4 regions of the Bradyrhizobium sp. USDA 4474 genome follow, and region 1 is predicted to be linked to each of the others. Evidence: predicted binding sites of a transcription regulator. Region 1 holds the regulator's gene; each other region holds the start of a gene.

The links. Region 1 encodes LexA, which represses DNA repair genes until DNA is damaged. Its sites were predicted from a motif close to TGTTCNNNNTGTGTTCNG; they were not measured.
Region 2: a site for LexA is predicted at 1,318-1,335, ahead of ACVW16_RS29755 (putative DNA modification/repair radical SAM protein). Genes of this name have one in related genera too.
Region 3: a site for LexA is predicted at 2,619-2,636, ahead of recA (recombinase RecA). Genes of this name have one in related genera too.
Region 4: a site for LexA is predicted at 2,769-2,786, ahead of ACVW16_RS27265 (PA0069 family radical SAM protein). Genes of this name have one in related genera too.

The regions. Positions count from the first base shown of each region.
Region 1 is NZ_JBSRZJ010000002.1:90,571-94,947, forward strand. Features, by position in the region: gene ACVW16_RS02095 (molybdopterin molybdotransferase MoeA) at 195-1,406, shown strand; gene lexA (transcriptional repressor LexA) at 1,583-2,284, shown strand; gene ACVW16_RS02105 (hypothetical protein) at 2,471-2,674, shown strand; gene ACVW16_RS02110 (hypothetical protein) at 2,868-3,302, shown strand; gene ACVW16_RS02115 (ComEC/Rec2 family competence protein) at 3,313-4,377, opposite strand, start outside.
Region 2 is NZ_JBSRZJ010000002.1:5,995,538-5,999,914, forward strand. Features, by position in the region: gene ACVW16_RS29750 (UdgX family uracil-DNA binding protein) at 1-2, opposite strand, end outside; gene ACVW16_RS29755 (putative DNA modification/repair radical SAM protein) at 2-1,237, opposite strand; gene ACVW16_RS29760 (ImuA family protein) at 1,400-2,203, shown strand; gene ACVW16_RS29765 (Y-family DNA polymerase) at 2,100-3,695, shown strand; gene ACVW16_RS29770 (error-prone DNA polymerase) at 3,692-4,377, shown strand, end outside.
Region 3 is NZ_JBSRZJ010000002.1:850,577-854,953, forward strand. Features, by position in the region: gene ACVW16_RS05905 (hypothetical protein) at 1-221, opposite strand, end outside; gene ACVW16_RS05910 (hypothetical protein) at 269-1,276, opposite strand; gene recA (recombinase RecA) at 1,438-2,526, opposite strand; gene ACVW16_RS05920 (hypothetical protein) at 2,733-2,936, shown strand; gene ACVW16_RS05925 (hypothetical protein) at 3,334-3,516, opposite strand; gene ACVW16_RS05930 (hypothetical protein) at 3,820-4,035, shown strand.
Region 4 is NZ_JBSRZJ010000002.1:5,460,279-5,464,655, forward strand. Features, by position in the region: gene ACVW16_RS27255 (acetate/propionate family kinase) at 1-177, opposite strand, end outside; gene ACVW16_RS27260 (phosphoketolase family protein) at 183-2,597, opposite strand; gene ACVW16_RS27265 (PA0069 family radical SAM protein) at 2,808-3,971, shown strand; gene ACVW16_RS27270 (VOC family protein) at 3,993-4,377, shown strand, end outside.

The sequences.
Region 1 (4,377 bases):
TTGTCTTTGCCTTGGCCGTCGTTGTGCCGGTATGCGTCGCTCTCCTGATCATGCCGCGGCTGAACCGCCAGCTTCGTCCCACGGCTCCAGGGGTGGGATAAATCATCTTGTGCGGCTGCTTTGCCTGGACGCTCCCGCTCGGCTAGAACTCTCGCGGCTGATTTGCCCGAATGGGCGTAGCTGGAGTTTTCACCGTGGCCCTCATGCCGGTATCCGATGCGCTTGCTGCCGTGCTCGCGGGAGCGGAGCCGCTGGCCGAGGAAACAGTTGCGCTCGATCGGGCCTTTCATCGCGTGCTTGCGCGCGATGTCGCGGCGCGGCGGACGCAGCCGCCTGAGGCGATGTCGGCGATGGATGGCTATGCCGTGCGTGCGGCCGATGCGGCCAAGGTCGACACACGGCTCACGGTGATCGGCGAAGTCGCGGCCGGCCGGCCGTTTGCTGGAAGGGTCGGCGCCGGCGAAGCCGTGCGGATCTTCACCGGTGGCGTCGTTCCCGATAACGCGGATGCCGTGGTGATCCAGGAGGACACCGTCGCCGACGGCGAGTGCATCACGATCAAGGAAGCCGCCATCACCGGACGACACATCCGCCCGGCCGGCATCGACTTCCGCGAGGGCGACGTGCTCCTGCGCAGCGGCACGCGGCTCACGGAGCGCGACCTCGCACTCGCCGCCGGGATGAACCATCCGCAACTCGCGGTCCGCCGCCGGCCGACGGTCGCAATCCTCGCCACCGGCGATGAGCTGGTGATGCCGGGCTCGACGCCCGGCCACGGCCAGATCGTCTATTCCAATGGCTATGCCCTTCATGCTCTGGCTCGCAGCGAAGGTGCCGACACGATCGATCTCGGGGTCGCGGCCGATACGCTTGCCGCCACCACATCGGGCATCCGCCGCGCGCGCGAGAGCGGCGCCGACATCCTGATCACGACCGGCGGTGCCTCGGTGGGCGACCACGATCTGGTGCAACAGGCACTGAGGGACGAAGGTATCTCGATGGCGTTCTGGAAGATCGCGATGCGACCGGGCAAGCCCATGATGAACGGGCAACTGGGATCGATGCGCGTGATCGGCCTGCCCGGCAATCCCGTATCATCCTACGTTTGCGCTTTCCTGTTTCTGGTCCCGCTGATTCGCGCGCTGTCGGGGCGTTCGGTGGTTCATCATCGCCGCGAGCGCGCCGTGCTCGGCCGCGATGTCGGCGCCAACGATCAGCGCGAAGATTATCTGCGCGCGCGGCTGGCAGAGCGTGACGACGGCACGCTGGTCGCCGTTCCCGTCGATCATCAGGACTCCTCGTTGCTTTCGAATCTGGCTGCGGCACAGGCACTTCTCGTGCGCGCACCGTTCGCGCCGAAGGCCGAAGCAGGCACCGCTTGCGAGGTGCTGCGGCTGCCCGTCTGACCGCTTCGTTCGCGTGCGTTCCGCGAACTTCGTCGCGTTCACGGTAAATTAAGCAGTTGCGGAACATGTATCGAACATATAGTGTCCGTTCATGATTTGTTTCGAGCATGTAGCGGCTTATGGCTGAATTCAGCGTCTCGGAATTGAATGACATCACCAGGGGGATTTTGGTCGAGATGTTAACGCGCAAACAATACGAGCTCCTGCGGTTCATCAGCGAGCGGCTGAAGGAAAGCGGCGTGCCGCCCTCCTTCGACGAGATGAAGGACGCGCTCGATCTGCGCTCGAAATCGGGCATCCACCGCCTGATCACTGCGCTCGAGGAGCGCGGCTTCATCCGCCGTCTGCCCAACCGCGCCCGCGCGATCGAGGTGATCAAGCTGCCCGAGCTCCAGGCCGCCGCCGGCAGTCGCCGCGGCTTCACCCCGAGCGTCATCGAGGGCAACCTCGGCAAGGTGCGCATGACGTCGAGCCCGCCGGCGGATGAGGGCGAGCGTCCCGTCGCGGTGCCCGTCATGGGCCGGATCGCGGCCGGTACGCCGATCGAAGCCTTGCAGACCCGCAGCCACACTATCAGCGTTCCGCCCGACATGCTCGGCGCGGGCGAGCACTATGCGCTCGAAGTGCGCGGCGATTCCATGGTGGACGCCGGCATCCTCGACGGCGACATGGCCCTCATCCAGCGCAACGAGAGCTGCGACACTGGCGACATCGTCGTCGCCCTGATCGACGACGAGGAAGCCACCTTGAAGCGCTTCCGTCGCCGCGGCGCCTCGATCGCGCTCGAGCCAGCGAATGCCGCCTATGAGGTCCGCATCCTGCCCCCCAACCGGGTCAAGATCCAGGGCAAGCTGATCGGTCTCTATCGCAAGTACTGAGCGCCACGTTCTCGCGCGATCGGTGACTGCGATCAACGATTGGAGCGGACGATTGTCCGCTCCGGCTGGATAGACTTTCTGGTTCTGCACAGATTATCCCGCCACCTCTCCAGCCCTACATCCCCGGCATGCCGCAACGAAGCACACTCGCTTCGATGGGCCTCCAGGGAGACTGAGGAGAGAATGATGGGCAAGATCATCCTGAGCACCGTCACGATGACGCTGATCACAGCGTCCGGATCGCACGCCTTTGCTGCGCATGCGCAGCATCGCCTCGGCAAGGTGCCGCAGGCGACGAGCGCGCAGATCCGCGATGCCCGCAACGCCATCGAGCAACAGGCGCAGCCCGGCTGGCAATATTCCGGCTGGTCCGCGCCGGCCGGACGCTGAGCGCGAAGCCTCCCAAATGCACGGAGGCAAGCTTTGTTCCCAGCCGTTCGGGAAAGATAATGTGATTGCGGCTCGCGGATCGGAGCCGCAGATTTGCCTACAACCAAGCAGAGTCTTGCAGGCTTCAACTCTGATAGAGGCCGGCGCCTCCAGGACAGAGGCGCGGGTTGCTATCCCCGATGAGGAGCACCCGATGTGTGACTATAGCTTGCATGCCGTCGCGACGCGTCCCGCAGAAGTCGGCGAGACGATCGTCACGACAACGTTCCGCGGCACCTCGACGCGCGGCTTCGCCTCTGAAGCCGACATGTCGGTCGCGGTCTGCCTGCTTCCGGGAACGGAGCTCGCCTTCGCCGACAACGTCCGCTACGACAACAGGTGGATCTGGACCCGCACCATCAATTCCCGCGTAGGCAAGTTCGGCAAGGTTGATCCGCACATTCCCGATCGCCATCACGACGCGATCGAATTCCCCGATGGCAAATACGTGCTGGTGACGCAGCTCGTCGAAGGCCAGCGCGCAACCGTGCTGCAACTGCCCGTGACCCAGCCGCTCGGCGAGCGCGAGCACAAGCCGCAAGTGGCCGCCGACAGTCGCACGACGCCGCCACGCCTGCCGATCGGCTGAAGCGTCGATTCTAGTCCTCGGCCTGAAGGTCGGCCTCCGACGGCGTTGCGTCTTTGGTCCGCGGAGCTGCCGACCGTGGCTTGAGGGTTTGGCCGAAATCTGCATCGCCGGGCGCCACCGGCGACCAGGAGCGGTTTGCGCCCCTCGCTCTCACCGGCTGAACCGCAAAACCGTCACCGCGCTGTGTCAGCGCAAGCGCGCCCTGGCTCGCCAGACGCGGCCGATCGATCACCATTGCAGCGCAATCGGGCGGCGCAGGCCTCGCCGTCACCACCAGCGCTGCGCGGCTGCAATCGTCGGCCAGCGCGTCGATGCGCAGCGCCAGCGCAATCATGCGGCCGTCGGCAAGCGGCGTCACGCAGCCGGCATCGTCGCACGACACGCCGTCGCCGAGCGAAGCGCTGGCGGCATCGCGCGGGTCGGCGTCCGCCGCGAGCCACTCCTTGAGAAGGAAATTGTCCTTCTTCGTCCTGATCAGATGCAGCTGCCCATCCTTGCCGCGCACCGCGACGTTCTGGCCGTCGGCGGCAATGAGAATGTCGGGTTGCCGCACCGACAAGGCCCAGATCGTTGCGACCGCAAGCACGATCGCACCCGACCAGCGCAGCGGCGTGCGCAACAGCCCCATCAGGACAAGCCCCAGGCTCGCCGTCACCAGCGGCGCGGTGCCGAAGGCGCCGACATGGCCGATAGCCCCTGGCAATGCCGCCACCCAGCGGGTGACCACAATCATCCAGTCGATGCCGATCCCCATCAGCCACCAGAACACGCCGTCCAGCCCGAACGGAGCCGCGAGCAGTCCCAACAGCCCGGCCGGCATCACCAGCGCCGAGACGACGGGCATCGCACCGAGATTGGCGAGCACGCCGTAGGGCGTGACGCGGTGAAAATGGAAGGCGGCATAGGGCGTGGTCGCAAGCCCCGCGATCATGGAAGCCATGAACAGCATCGCGATCTCGCGGCCGCCCCACAGCGCAATCCGCGCCGTCGTCGAATGATCGGGCGAGGCAAGCAGGTTCGGCATCCCGATCTGCACCATTGCCACCAGCCCGAGCGTCGCCGCAAACGACATTTG
Region 2 (4,377 bases), 5.9 Mb from region 1:
ATCAGAAGCCAAACCCCAATTGCGTTGCTTTCGGCTTGAACCGTTCGATCAACCGCGCCTCGTCCAGGCGTTGCGAGGAGGGCCGGTGATCGCTGAGGACGATGAACGGCAGCGCCTTGTGCTTGGGCACGTGCAGCCGCGCGAGATCGGACAGGCGGATCGTGGTGGTGCGCCGCGTCGCGATGATGCGCTCGACCGCCCTGGTGCCGAAACCCGGCACGCGCAGCAGCTGCTCGCGGCTGGCGCTGTTGACGTCGAGCGGAAAGCGGTCGCGATGCCGTAGCGCCCAGGCGAGCTTTGGATCGATGTCGAGCGGCAGCATCGCGGTCTCGTCGACGATCTCACCGACGTCGAAACCGTAGAATCGCATCAGCCAGTCGGCCTGGTAGAGCCGGTGCTCACGCAGCAGCGGCGGCTGGACCAGAGGCAATGCGCGGCTCGCATCGGGGATCGGGCTGAAGGCGGAGTAATAGACGCGCCTGAGCCTGTAGGATCCATAGAGATTGGCGCTGGTGTGGAGGATGGTGTGATCGTTCGCGCCGTCGGCGCCGACGATCATCTGCGTGCTTTGGCCGGCCGGTGCGAAGCGCTGCGGTCTTGTCCTTGTCTTCGCGCGGCGATTTTCCTCGGCTTCGTCGAGCTTCAGCCGCAATCGGCCCATGGTGCGGCGGATCGCACGCACGTCCTTCTCCGGCGCGAATTGCTGCAGGCTTGTCGCCTCGGGCATTTCGATATTGATGGAGAGACGGTCGGCATATTTGCCGGCTTCCGCGATCAGCGCATCGTCGGCTTCCGGAATGGTCTTGAGATGGATGTAGCCGCGGAAGTGATGGTCCTCGCGCAGTTTTCGCGCGACACTGACCACTTGCTCCATGGTGTAGTCGGGGCTGCGGATGATGCCGGAGGAGAGAAACAGGCCCTCGATGTAATTGCGCCGGTAGAAATCGAGCGTCAGCTTGACCACTTCATCGATGGTGAAGCGGGCGCGCGGCACGTTGGAGGAAGCGCGGTTGACGCAATAGAGGCAATCGTAATTGCAGGCATTGGTCAGCAGCACCTTGAGCAGGGAGATGCAGCGTCCATCCGGCGCGTAGGAATGGCAGATGCCCATGCCGGGCGCGGTCGAGCCCATGCCCTTGCCGTCGCTGGAATCCCGCTTCTCGGTGCCGCTGGAGGCGCAGGAGGCGTCGTACTTGGCGGCGTCCGCGAGAATTTCCAGCTTGCGTTGTACGTCCATTCCGGAATCCCTTTGATTTGGCTCATGAATTCGATCGAACGCAATTCGATTTGACTCTTCGGCTGCCGTTAGCTTTATATTAGAACATACCATGAACAAATAAGCCAGCCGTTGGTTTCTCTTTTGAGAGCCACCGGCAATCACCTCTGAGGAGCGGCGAGCATGAACGCACGCATGAGCGCGCTTGCGACCTTGCGCAGCCAGATCGAGCGGATCGAGACGGCGGAGGTCGTGCATCATCACGATCGTGTCGCGCTCGGTCACAGCGAGGTCGATCGCGCGCTGAAAGGCGGCCTCGCGCGCGCGGCGGTCCATGAGGTGTTTTGCGAAGGGCGTCAGGGTGCGGCCGCGACCGGTTTTGTCACCGCGCTGGCGGGTCGCGTCACGGTGCAGCGGCCGCTGCTGTGGGTGCGGCAGGATTTTTCGGAACTCGAAACCGGCGCGCTGTCGATGAGCGGGCTCGCCGAGCTCGGTCTCGATCCACGCCGCGTGGTTATGGTGCGCGCGGCCGATGTGGAGAGCGCGCTGCGGACCTCGGCCGATGCGCTCGCCTGCGATGCGCTCGGCGCCGTCGTGCTCGAGCTCTGGGGCGAGACGAGGCAGTTCGATCTCGTCGCGAGCCGCAAGCTGACGCTCGCCGCGCAATCATCCGGCGTTACCGGTTTGTTGCTGCGGATGGCAGCACAACCGTTGCCCTCGACAGCGGAGACGCGATGGATGCTGCGCGCGGCGCATTCGCCGCCGGGATCGGCTTCAATGCCTGCGGCGCCTTGGGACGTCTGGGGGGCGCCGCGCTTCGATGTCGAGCTGTTGCGCAATCGTCATGGCCCGTGTGGCCGGTGGATCATGGAATGGAAGTGTGATGAGTGCCAGTTCAGTGAACCGTCGGCGTATTCTCAGCCTGTGGCTGCCGCGCCTGCCCATCGACCGGATCCAGCGGTTTTTCAGCAGCGCCGGGCTGGGTAAAAATAATAATGGTCCGAGCATCGTTGTCATCAAGGACAACAATGCGCTGGTGATCCACGCACTGGATGAAACCGCCGAGCGCTTCGGGTTGCATATTGGTCAGCCGCTGGCGAATGCCCGGGCGATGTGCCCGGATTTGAAAGTGTTCGACGCCGATGTCGTGGCCGATGCGAAAACGCTCAGCGACATCGCCGATTGGTGCGATCGCTTCACGCCGCTGGTGGCGCTCGATCCGCCGCACGGGTTGTTCCTCGACATCACCGGCTGCGCGCATCTGTTCGGCGGCGAGGCTGCGCTGTTGCAGACGCTGGTCCGGGCGCTCGGCCGACAAGGCTTTGCCGTCAGCGCGGCGATCGCCGGCACCTCGGTCTGCGCGCGCACACTGACGCGGCAGGGCTCCGGGATCATCGTTGCCGACGGTGGGGAAGCGGCGGCAATCGAGCGGTTTCCGGTGTCCGCGCTCGGTGCGGAGGAGACGATCACCACCGGCCTACGCCGCGCCGGGCTGAAGACCATCGGCGATGTCGCCTCGCGCAACGCCTCCGAGATCACGGCGCGGTTCGGCGCGCGGTTCTCCACGCTGCTCGCGCATGCGCTGGGGCAGGGCGATGCGCCCATTAGTCCGCGCAAGCCGGTGCCTGACTACATCGTCGAAAAGCGTTTTGCCGAGCCGATCGCGACCGACACCATGATCACGATGACGCTGTCGCGGCTGGCCGATACGTTGATCGCGTCCATGGAGAAACAGGGCAAGGGCGCGCGGCGGCTGGAGGCCGCGTTCTTCCGCACCGACGGTGTGGTGCGTGCGATCATGGTCGAGACCGGACGTCCCGTGACGCGAAGCAAAGTCGTCGATCGTCTGTTCCGCGAACGGCTCGATGCGCTCGCCGATCCGCTCGATCCCGGTTTCGGCTTCGACATGGTGCGGCTGTCGGCGAGCCGCACCGAGATCGTGGTGCAGGAGCAGCGCGATCTCGATGCCCATGTCCACGACAATGACGAACTCGCCGCGCTGATCGACCGCATCGCCGCACGCATCGGCGGAAAGCGCGTCGTCGTGCACCTGCCGCAGGATACCCATATTCATGAGCGGGCGGTGCTGGCTGCCCCCGCCCAGCATCATCTCGCGGCTGCCATGCAGGCCAAATGGCCAGATCGTGCCGAGGGCGAGCCGCCGCTGCGGCCCCTGCGGCTGTTCGACAAGCCGGAGCCGGTCACCGTACCGTTCGCGACCGTACCCGATGGCCCGCCGCATCAATTCACTTGGCGCCGGGCAAAACATGCGGTGGTACGGGTAGAGGGACCCGAACGCATCGCGATGGAATGGTGGCGCCAGGACGGCAAGCAGCTGACGCGGGATTATTTCCGTATCGAGGATGCCGAGGGCCTGCGCTTCTGGATTTTCCGCGATGGTCTTTACGAAGGGGAGGTGTTCGACGCCGACGGCAAGCCTGCTCCCCCCAACTGGTATGTGCACGGTCTCTTCGCATGAACGCGCCTGCTTATGCCGAGATCGGCATCACCACCAACTTCTCCTTCCTGCGCGGCGGCTCGGATCCGCGCGCCTATGTGCATCAGGCCGCCAAGCTCGGCCTTCCCGCGATCGGCATCGCCGATCACAATACGCTCGCCGGCGTGGTGCGCGCCTGGAAGGAGCTCGACAATGACAAGGTGCTGCATAAGCCCAAATTGTTGGTCGGTGCGCGCATCGTCTTCATCGACGGCACGCCCGACATTTTCGTCTATCCGCGCGACCGCGCCGCCTATGGCCGGCTCTGCCAGCTTCTCACCAGAGGCAAACGCGGCGACGACATCACGCGGATCGAGAAGGGCGAGTGCCGTCTCTCCTTCGCCGATCTGCTGGAGTTTTCGGAAGGTCAGCTCCTGATCCTGACGCTGCCGCATCGCTTCGAGCCGGCACAAGCGTTGGATATTCTTGCAAGGTTGAAAGCAAGCCGCGCCGAGGGTGTATGGCTGGCGGCGAGCCTGATTTATCGCGGCGACGACCGGCGCCGTCTGGCGCGGCTGGACGATCTCGCCGAAAAGGCAAAAGTGCCGCTGCTTGCGACCAACGAGGTGCTCTATCACGATCCCGGCCGTCGTCCGCTTCAGGATGTGCTCACCTGTATCAGGGAAAAGACCACGATCGAGGCGGCCGGACGAAGGCTGCAAGC
Region 3 (4,377 bases), 760 kb from region 1:
CCGAAGCCTTCCAGCGAGCCACGACAAACGCCGTCGAGCCAATGGTCGCCGGGATTGCAGTGCTTGGCTGATCGCCGCTCCAGCCCCATCAAAAGCTGTTCTTCAGAAGGCAATTTCCTCCAAACGAAACGAAGATAGAACCCGAGCGTGAGGTTCGCGAGGCCTGACCCCCGGAGCACGTCTTCGGCAGGATCATTCGTGGCTAAGATCAAATGGGACACGATTGTCTGTCAAAATTGCTACGCAACGCTCTGACGACGCGTACGCATTAATCAGGAGCGATGAGTGAAAAGGCCTCCCGGTCCCACTGCCACAGCCGTTCGCTGGTCAGGTGGGTACCGCCCCACCACCGGTCGATCCGGTTGTGCCGCAGAAAATTCTCGCAGCCACCAAGCACCGCTTTGCCGAACTCGGTGAGCAACAACCGGGATTGCTTGTACCGCGCGTGACGGAGGGCATCGTTGTGCATGTCGAATGTAAATGGCCCTTCCTCCAGCCCGGACACGGCCGGCACCGGAGAGCGGACGAGCCCGTCGAGCAGCGCTCCGACTTCCCAATAGTCGAACACGCGACTCTCGTTGCGCTTCTGATGTCCCGGAAAGACGTCGAAGGGCCGCGCTTCGCCAGGCGCAACCAGTTCCAGGATCCGCGTCTCCGTAGCTCCCAGACCAGATGTGACGCCCGGAAGCTCTTCGAGCAGATCAATGATCGATTGCTCAAGTTGTGGAAACAGACTCAAATCCGCCTTGAGGAGATCGAACCAAGCCTGCGGCGTCGGCTCACGATAAGCCCGCCAGAGACGACCGGCCAGTTCGAGGTGATCATGTGTAGGCCTGACCATCCGCGGGTTGAGTTGCGCAAATTGCCCTGGATCGGCAGCACCAGCAGCGCCGTCCAGCTGACGCATCATGAGCTTGGAGACCGCCGCGTCCTCGCTGCTGCAATGATCGAGCAGCCAGAGCAGAAGCAATTGGGCGTTCGGCTCCCACCCGATCCACAATTCGGCCGAGCCACATTCTGACAACAGCTCGATCAATCCGTGACCCTTCAGGCCCGATTCATCGAGACGCCAGGACGGCGTATCGTCGAGCCAGTGAAGCCCTTGAGGCTGCGTCGCGCGCGGCGCAAAGAACGCATCGCGCTCCGCAGCGGACGGCAATCGTCCCCACACGAGCCGACGCTCGATCGCGATCACGAGGTCGGCACAGCCCGCCTGTTGGATGGCGCCGGCGATGGACGAGTCAGTCGTCACGATGAGCTTCGTCTTTGCTCGCATCACACCAGCCGATCACGACAACGCGCAAAAAGAAACGGGCACTGCCGACGTCGGCAACTCAACGTCCTCAGCGCCCGCTCCTCGCGAAAACTCTTGGAGCATGATCCGGAAAAGTGTGTAGCGGTTTTCCGATCAGATCATGCTCAAAACAACAACCCGGTCTACTCGTCCGCCGGCTCCTCGCCGTCGGCGTCGCTCTCGGGCGTGCCGGCCAGGATCTGCTCGGAAATCAGGCCGGAGTTCTGGCGGATCGCGGTCTCGATCTTGGCGGTGATGTCGGGGTTGGACTTCAAGAACGCCTTCGAGTTCTCGCGACCCTGACCGAGGCGCTGGCTGTCATAAGAGAACCAGGCGCCGGACTTTTCGACGATGCCGGCCTTGACGCCGAGATCGAGGATCTCGCCCATCTTGGAGACGCCCTCGCCGTACATGATGTCGAACTCGACCTGCTTGAAGGGCGGCGCCAGCTTGTTCTTCACCACCTTCACGCGCGTCGTGTTGCCGACCACTTCGTCGCGCTCCTTGATCGCGCCGATGCGGCGGATGTCGAGGCGGACCGAGGCGTAGAACTTCAGCGCGTTGCCGCCGGTCGTGGTCTCCGGCGATCCGTACATCACCCCGATCTTCATGCGGATCTGGTTGATGAAGATCACCATGGTGTTGGACTTGTTGATGGAGGCCGTGAGCTTGCGCAGCGCCTGGCTCATCAGACGGGCCTGCAGGCCCGGCAGCGCATCGCCCATCTCGCCTTCGAGCTCGGCCTTCGGCACCAGCGCCGCGACCGAATCGACCACCAGCACGTCCACCGCACCCGAGCGCACCAGCGTGTCGCAGATTTCCAGCGCCTGCTCGCCGGTATCCGGCTGGGAGATCAGGAGCTCGTCGATATTGACGCCGAGCTTGCGGGCATAGACCGGGTCGAGCGCGTGCTCGGCGTCGATGAAGGCGCAGATACCGCCTTTCTTCTGGGCTTCCGCCACCGTGTGCAGCGCCAGCGTGGTCTTGCCCGAGGATTCCGGCCCGTAGATCTCGACGATACGCCCTTTGGGCAGGCCGCCGATGCCGAGCGCGATATCCAGCCCCAGCGAGCCCGACGAGACCGCCTCGATATCCATCGAACGGTCGTTCTTGCCGAGCTTCATCACCGAGCCCTTGCCGAACTGACGCTCGATCTGGGAGAGCGCGGCAGCGAGAGCTTTACTCTTGTCCATGGAAGATCCTTCGACGATACGCAGGGCAGTGGTGGACATTGGGTCGTGCTCCTTATGGCGAGGATTCGCGCGGGGGACAAACGGTTGGCGGGGCGGCTCGTCGATAAAAACAACGTACACCGTTTGTTCTAGGTTCGCAATATGTTCTTTTGGGAAAAGGGGTAGTGTCCGTATTTGACCCCTGGTGTCCCAGTTTGTTCTGCGCACTGTCCTAATTCGCTGTAAGGTGCGGGATGGACCGCGCCATGCTGCACGAGCATTTAGCGATAGCCGAGCGCCACATTGCCGATGGCCTGAAGCTTCTTGCCAAGCAGGAGGCGCTGATATCGGAGCTTGACCGGCACCAACACGATATCGAGGGCGCGCTGGCCGTGCTGGCGACCATGAGGGAAACGCAGTCGCTGCATATTGACGACCGTGACCGCATATTGAAGGAGCTGGAACGGTAAGGCCATTGATTTGGCGTGGCCGATGGTCCCCCGGGCTCAAGCCTCAGTTTGTGGAGGAGTCCACCCCAGAGAAACGCCCTGAGCCCAAGCCAATCCGGCTAGAGAAGGCGCGGCGCCGCATTGAGGAGTACGCCGCCGAGTTGCGGAAGATCATCCAAAAGCTAGGGCGCAAGATGCACTAAGGCCGCCTCGGTTGCGGCCTCTTTCATTTAGAGCGCGGCTGATAGGTTTGCCATCCCGCGCTTGTATCGGTCGACAGACGGATCAAGCTCCAGCCGTTGCCGCTCCACGATGTATGTCTTGCCGCTGACGAACTTGGCGAGCGGAATCCTCTGATTGCCACTGATGCGCCGCCAACCAAGTTGCAGGTCCCTGCAGAAATGAAAGAGGCCGCAACCTACTCCGCGGCGTCTTGGACGGTGCGGATGCGTGCGGCGCGCTGGGCCAACTGGTCGTAGTTCTTGGCCACCTTGCGGAGCGACTGTCTCACTTCCTCATGCTCGCAATTATCAGCCTTGGTGCGGAACTCTTCCGCTCGATTTCGGAAGTACGTGGGTGAATGCATACGCTCGATGCCCATGACACCAATCCCTCAATTGGGTCTCCGTCCCCATAATGGATTTGAAGCCTATCGTGTTCCCCGGACGAATAGACGTTCGAGGTGGCCCCAAACTGGGCCACTGGGGGGCCAGCGCCAAGCAATCGGTACTGTCCGTATTTGCCCCTTATTGTCCCAGTTTGTTCTGGCTAGCGTCCTAAGTTCACTTTTGAACCAAAGTGACGTGAGATAGTTTGCCCCTCATCACCGGCCGAGGCTCTGCCCGTAGGCGTCGGTGGCTGAGAGACCGAGAGCGCTCCCGCCTGCACAACAGGGAGCACCGCCATGACGGATAAGCCCGTCTATTTTGTCCGCCATTTTGCTGCGGAGATTGCCGAACAGAATGCCCGAATACGGGAGCTGATCGCGCAAGCATGCGAGGTGCTGAAACTGCCAAAGCCAGACACCTTTCTCGGACGCAAGACCCAGGAGCCCTTCCCAAAGGAGGACCTGCCTCCGGTAACAGGCTTGCAGTCTCCGGATCCAAGGAACTCAACCTGATTTGAGCCCCGGCCTGGCCGCACCCATGGTGACTGGCGACTAGCGATGGCTTGCCGAGCATCAGGTCTCTAACCGCCGCAACGCCGTCGTTCGGCGGCGCCGTCATTCCCACACATCGATCTCGCAATCCGCGGAGAAGCTCGGGCTGCATGGCCGCATCAAAGAGGCGCGCTGTGCGATGCTCTTTTGAATTCGCGTGCAAAATGTCGCGAGCACGCTCCGTCCCCGGGCTTCACCCTTATCGACGGGACCGCTTGGCGAGGAATACCCGATGGGCTTTGCCGCGTTGAGGCGATCGATGGGAGATGCTCGTCAATGCATGGCGCGCGCATAGCAAAAATC
Region 4 (4,377 bases), 5.4 Mb from region 1:
GCGTTGCTTCTCGAACAGCGTCTCGCCCGTTGGGCTCTTCGCCACCAGTCGCGGCCTGGTTTCATGCTCATCGAGCAGGCCCTTGCAAAGCAGTGAGGGCTCGCATCGCACGATCTCGAACAGGCCGAACTTGATGCTCGACGAGCCTGCGTTGAGGACGAGGACCAGATCGGACATGGCGCTCAATCGCCGGCTTCGGCCGGTGTGGTGCCGCCGGAGCTGTTCTGCCAGATCCATTCCTGAATCTCCGGCATGTCCTCGCCGTGCATGCGCACGTAGCGCGAATGCTCGATCAGTTTGTCGCGAAATTGCTGCTTCACATGCGCGGCCTTGGTGGCCAGATCAGGCACGCGCTCGATCGCCTCGATCGCGAGGTGGTAACGGTCGAGTCCGTTGAGCACGACCATGTCGAACGGCGTCGTCGTGGTGCCTTCCTCGGCGAAGCCGCGCACATGCATGCCGGCATGGTTGGTGCGGCTGTAGGTGAGACGGTGGATGAGGTAGGGATAGCCGTGATAGGCGAAGATGACCGGCTTGTCCTTCGTGAACAGGCTGTCGAAGTCGCGATCGCTCAGGCCATGCGGATGCTGCTCATTCGGTTGCAGCGTCATGAGGTCGACGACGTTGACGACGCGGATCCTGAGATCCGGCAGCGCCTTGCGCAGCAGCTCGACCGCCGCGAGCGTCTCCAGCGTGGGGACATCGCCGGCGCAGGCCATCACCACGTCGGGCTCGCCCTTGGCGTCCTCGGTGCCGGCCCAGGTCCAGATGCCGATGCCGGCATCGCAATGCGTTGCGGCCTCCTGCATCGGGAGCCATTGCGGCGCCGGCTGCTTGCCGGCGACGATGACGTTGATGCGGTCATAGGTGCGCAGGCAATGATCGGCGATCCACAGCAGCGTGTTGGCGTCAGGCGGGAGGTAGATGCGGACGATGTCGGCTTTCTTGTTGGCGACGAGGTCGACAAAGCCAGGGTCCTGGTGGCTGAAGCCGTTATGGTCCTGGCGCCAGACATGGGAGGTCAGGAGATAATTCAGCGAGGCGATCGGCCGCCGCCAGGGCAGGTGCCGCGTCACCTTCAGCCATTTGGCGTGCTGATTGAACATGGAATCCACGATGTGGATGAAGGCCTCGTAGCAGGAGAAGAAGCCGTGCCGGCCGGTGAGGAGATAGCCCTCGAGCCAGCCTTGGCAGAGATGCTCGCTCAACACCTCCATGACGCGGCCGTCTTGCGCGAGATGGACGTCGTAAGGCACGGTCGGCTCCATCCAGACGCGTTCGGTCGCGTCGAACACGGCATCGAGCCGGTTTGAGGCGGTCTCGTCCGGGCCCATGATGCGGAAGTTGCGCTCGTCCGCGTTGAGACGAACGACGTCGCGCAAAAATTTGCCGAGTTCGCGCGTCGCTTCCGCCGTGACTCCGCCGGGCTCCGGCACCTCGACTGCAAACTCTCGGAAGTTCGGCAGCTTCAGCTCCTTCTTGAGGAGCCCGCCATTGGCGTGCGGATTGGCGCCCATGCGCCTGTTGCCTTCGGGTGCGAGCGCCTGAAGCTCGGCAACGAGCGCGCCGCTCTCGTCGAACAGCTTTTCCGGCTCGTAGCTGCGCATCCAGTCGTCGAGAATCTTCAGATGCGCTGGATTTTCGCGGCAGTTCGCCACGGGCACCTGATGGGCGCGCCAGAAGCCTTCGACTTTCTTGCCGTCGACCTCCTTCGGGCCGGTCCAGCCCTTCGGGCTCCGCAGCACGATCATCGGCCAGCGCGGCAGCTCGATCGTGTTGCGGCCGTCTCGGGCGTGCTGCTGGATCGAGCGGATGCTGGCGAGCGCAAGGTCGAGCGCATCTGCCATGGCGCGGTGCATCAGCTTGGGATCGTGGCCCTTGACGAGCAGCGGTTCATGGCCGAGCCCACGGAAGAGTTCACGGATCTCGCTGTCGGGCATCCGGCCGAGCACGGTCGGATTGGCGATCTTGTAGCCATTGAGGTGGAGGATCGGCAGGACCGCGCCGTCATGCGCTGGATTGAGGAACTTGTTCGAATGCCAGGACGCGGCGAGCGGGCCGGTCTCGGCCTCGCCGTCGCCGACGACGCAGGCCACGATCAGATCAGGATTGTCGAACGCCGCGCCATACGCGTGCACCAGCGCGTAGCCGAGCTCGCCGCCTTCGTGGATCGAGCCTGGCGTTTCCGGTGCTGCGTGGCTCGGAATGCCGCCGGGGAAGGAGAACTGCCTGAAAAGTTTCCGCAATCCGTCCGCATCGCGCCCGATATCAGGATAGATCTCGCTGTAGCTGCCTTCGAGATACGCGTTGGCGACCATTCCCGGGCCGCCATGGCCGGGACCGCAGACATAGATCATGTCGACGTCCAGCGCGCGGATGACGCGGTTGAGATGGGCGTAGATGAAGTTCAGCCCCGGCGTCGTGCCCCAATGGCCGAGCAGGCGCGGCTTGATGTGCTCGGGCCGGAGCGGCTCGCGCAGCAGCGGATTGTCCAGAAGGTAGATTTGCCCGACAGAGAGATAGTTCGCCGCGCGCCAGTAGCGATCAAGGAGATCGAGGTCACTGCTTGCAGCAGCCTGTTGTCGTCGAGATGTCATGATCCTGCCGACCTTTACCAGGGATCGTCACCAACCGGGTTCCGGCGAGATCGATCCTTCTCCTGCATCAAACCGGACCGAGGTCACGCGGTGTTGCGTGAGGTCAACGGCGTGCGCCCGAACTTTGGGCAGCGCTACTGTGCATGGGGTTGTTTTCGTCTTTTGGATTCTTGTTCTTGATTTGTTCCTTTGTCGTGCTATCTTGATGGCATGAGTCCAGCATCTTCTTCTGCTCTCAAGCACCCGCCGGTCACGGCGCCCTCCGAGCCGGCGGGTGCGCCTTCCGATTTCCCCGAGCTCGGCGTCGCCATCGATCGCGTGCGCAGGCGCGGGCGGGGCGCGCAGTCCAACGCCAGCGGCCGCTACGAGGCCGAGGCCCGCGTCGCCTTCGACGATGGCTGGCAGAGCCTTGAAGAGTTGCCGCCGTTCAAGACCACGGTCGCGGTGGACACCTCGCGCAAGGTGATCACCCGCAACGATTCTCCCGACATCGGCTTCGACCGTTCGATCAATCCCTACCGTGGTTGCGAGCACGGCTGCGTCTATTGCTTCGCGCGGCCGACGCATGCCTATCTCGGCCTGTCGGCGGGGCTCGACTTCGAGTCAAAGCTGTTTGCCAAGCCGGAGGCGCCAGTTCTGCTCGAGAAGGAACTCGCGGCCTCAGGCTACGAGCCGCGGATGATCGCGATCGGCACCAACACCGATCCGTATCAGCCGATCGAGCGCGAGCGCAAAATCATGCGCGGGATTCTCGAAGTGCTGGAGCGCACCGGCCATCCCGTCGGCATCGTCACCAAATCTGCGCTGGTCACACGCGACATCGACATTCTCGCCCGCATGGCCAAGCGCAACCTGGCCAAGGTCGCAATCTCGGTGACCTCGCTCGATCCGAAGTTGGCGCGCACCATGGAGCCAAGGGCCTCGACGCCGCCGAAGCGGCTGCAGGCGCTGAAGCAGCTTTCGGAGGCCGGCATTCCCACCACCGTGATGGTCGCGCCCGTGATCCCCGCGCTGAACGATTCCGAGATCGAGCGCATTCTCGATGCCGCCACGCATGCCGGCGTCAAGGAAGCCTCCTACGTGCTGCTGCGGCTGCCGCTCGAGGTGCGCGATCTCTTCCGCGAATGGCTGATGGCGAATTATCCGGACCGCTATCGCCACGTCTTCACGTTGATCCGCGACATGCGCGGCGGCCGCGACTACGATTCGAAATGGGGCGAGCGCATGAAGGGGACCGGCCCGATGGCCTGGACCATCGGCCGCCGCTTCGAGATCGCCTGCGATCGGCTCGGGCTCAACAAGCGCCGCTCGAAGCTGACCACGGATCATTTTGCGCGGCCGAAGTTGAACGGCGAGCAGCTCAGCCTGTTCTGAGCGGGACGAGCGAGGTGTGTGATGAGCAAGGAACTGCCGGCTCCCGTGCCGCGACTGACGGTGATCACGCTTGGTGTGCGTGACATCCGCGCCAGCATCGCCTTCTACGCCGCACTCGGTTTTTCGCGCCGGCTGAAGGTAACAGGCGAGGCCGTGGCGTTCTTCGACACCGGCGGCCCGGTGCTCGGCCTGTTTCCGTGGGCCCAGCTCGCCGATGACGCCAGACTGCCGGACCAGCCGAGGCCGACGACGTTCCGCGGCATCACGCTCGCCTGGAACTGCGCCTCGCGCGAGGAGGTCGATGCCGTGCTGGCTTTTGCGCTTCGGACGGGCGCGGTCTTGCTGAAGGCTGCGCACGAGACCGATTATGGCGGCTATTCCGGGTATTTTGCCGATCCCGATGGCC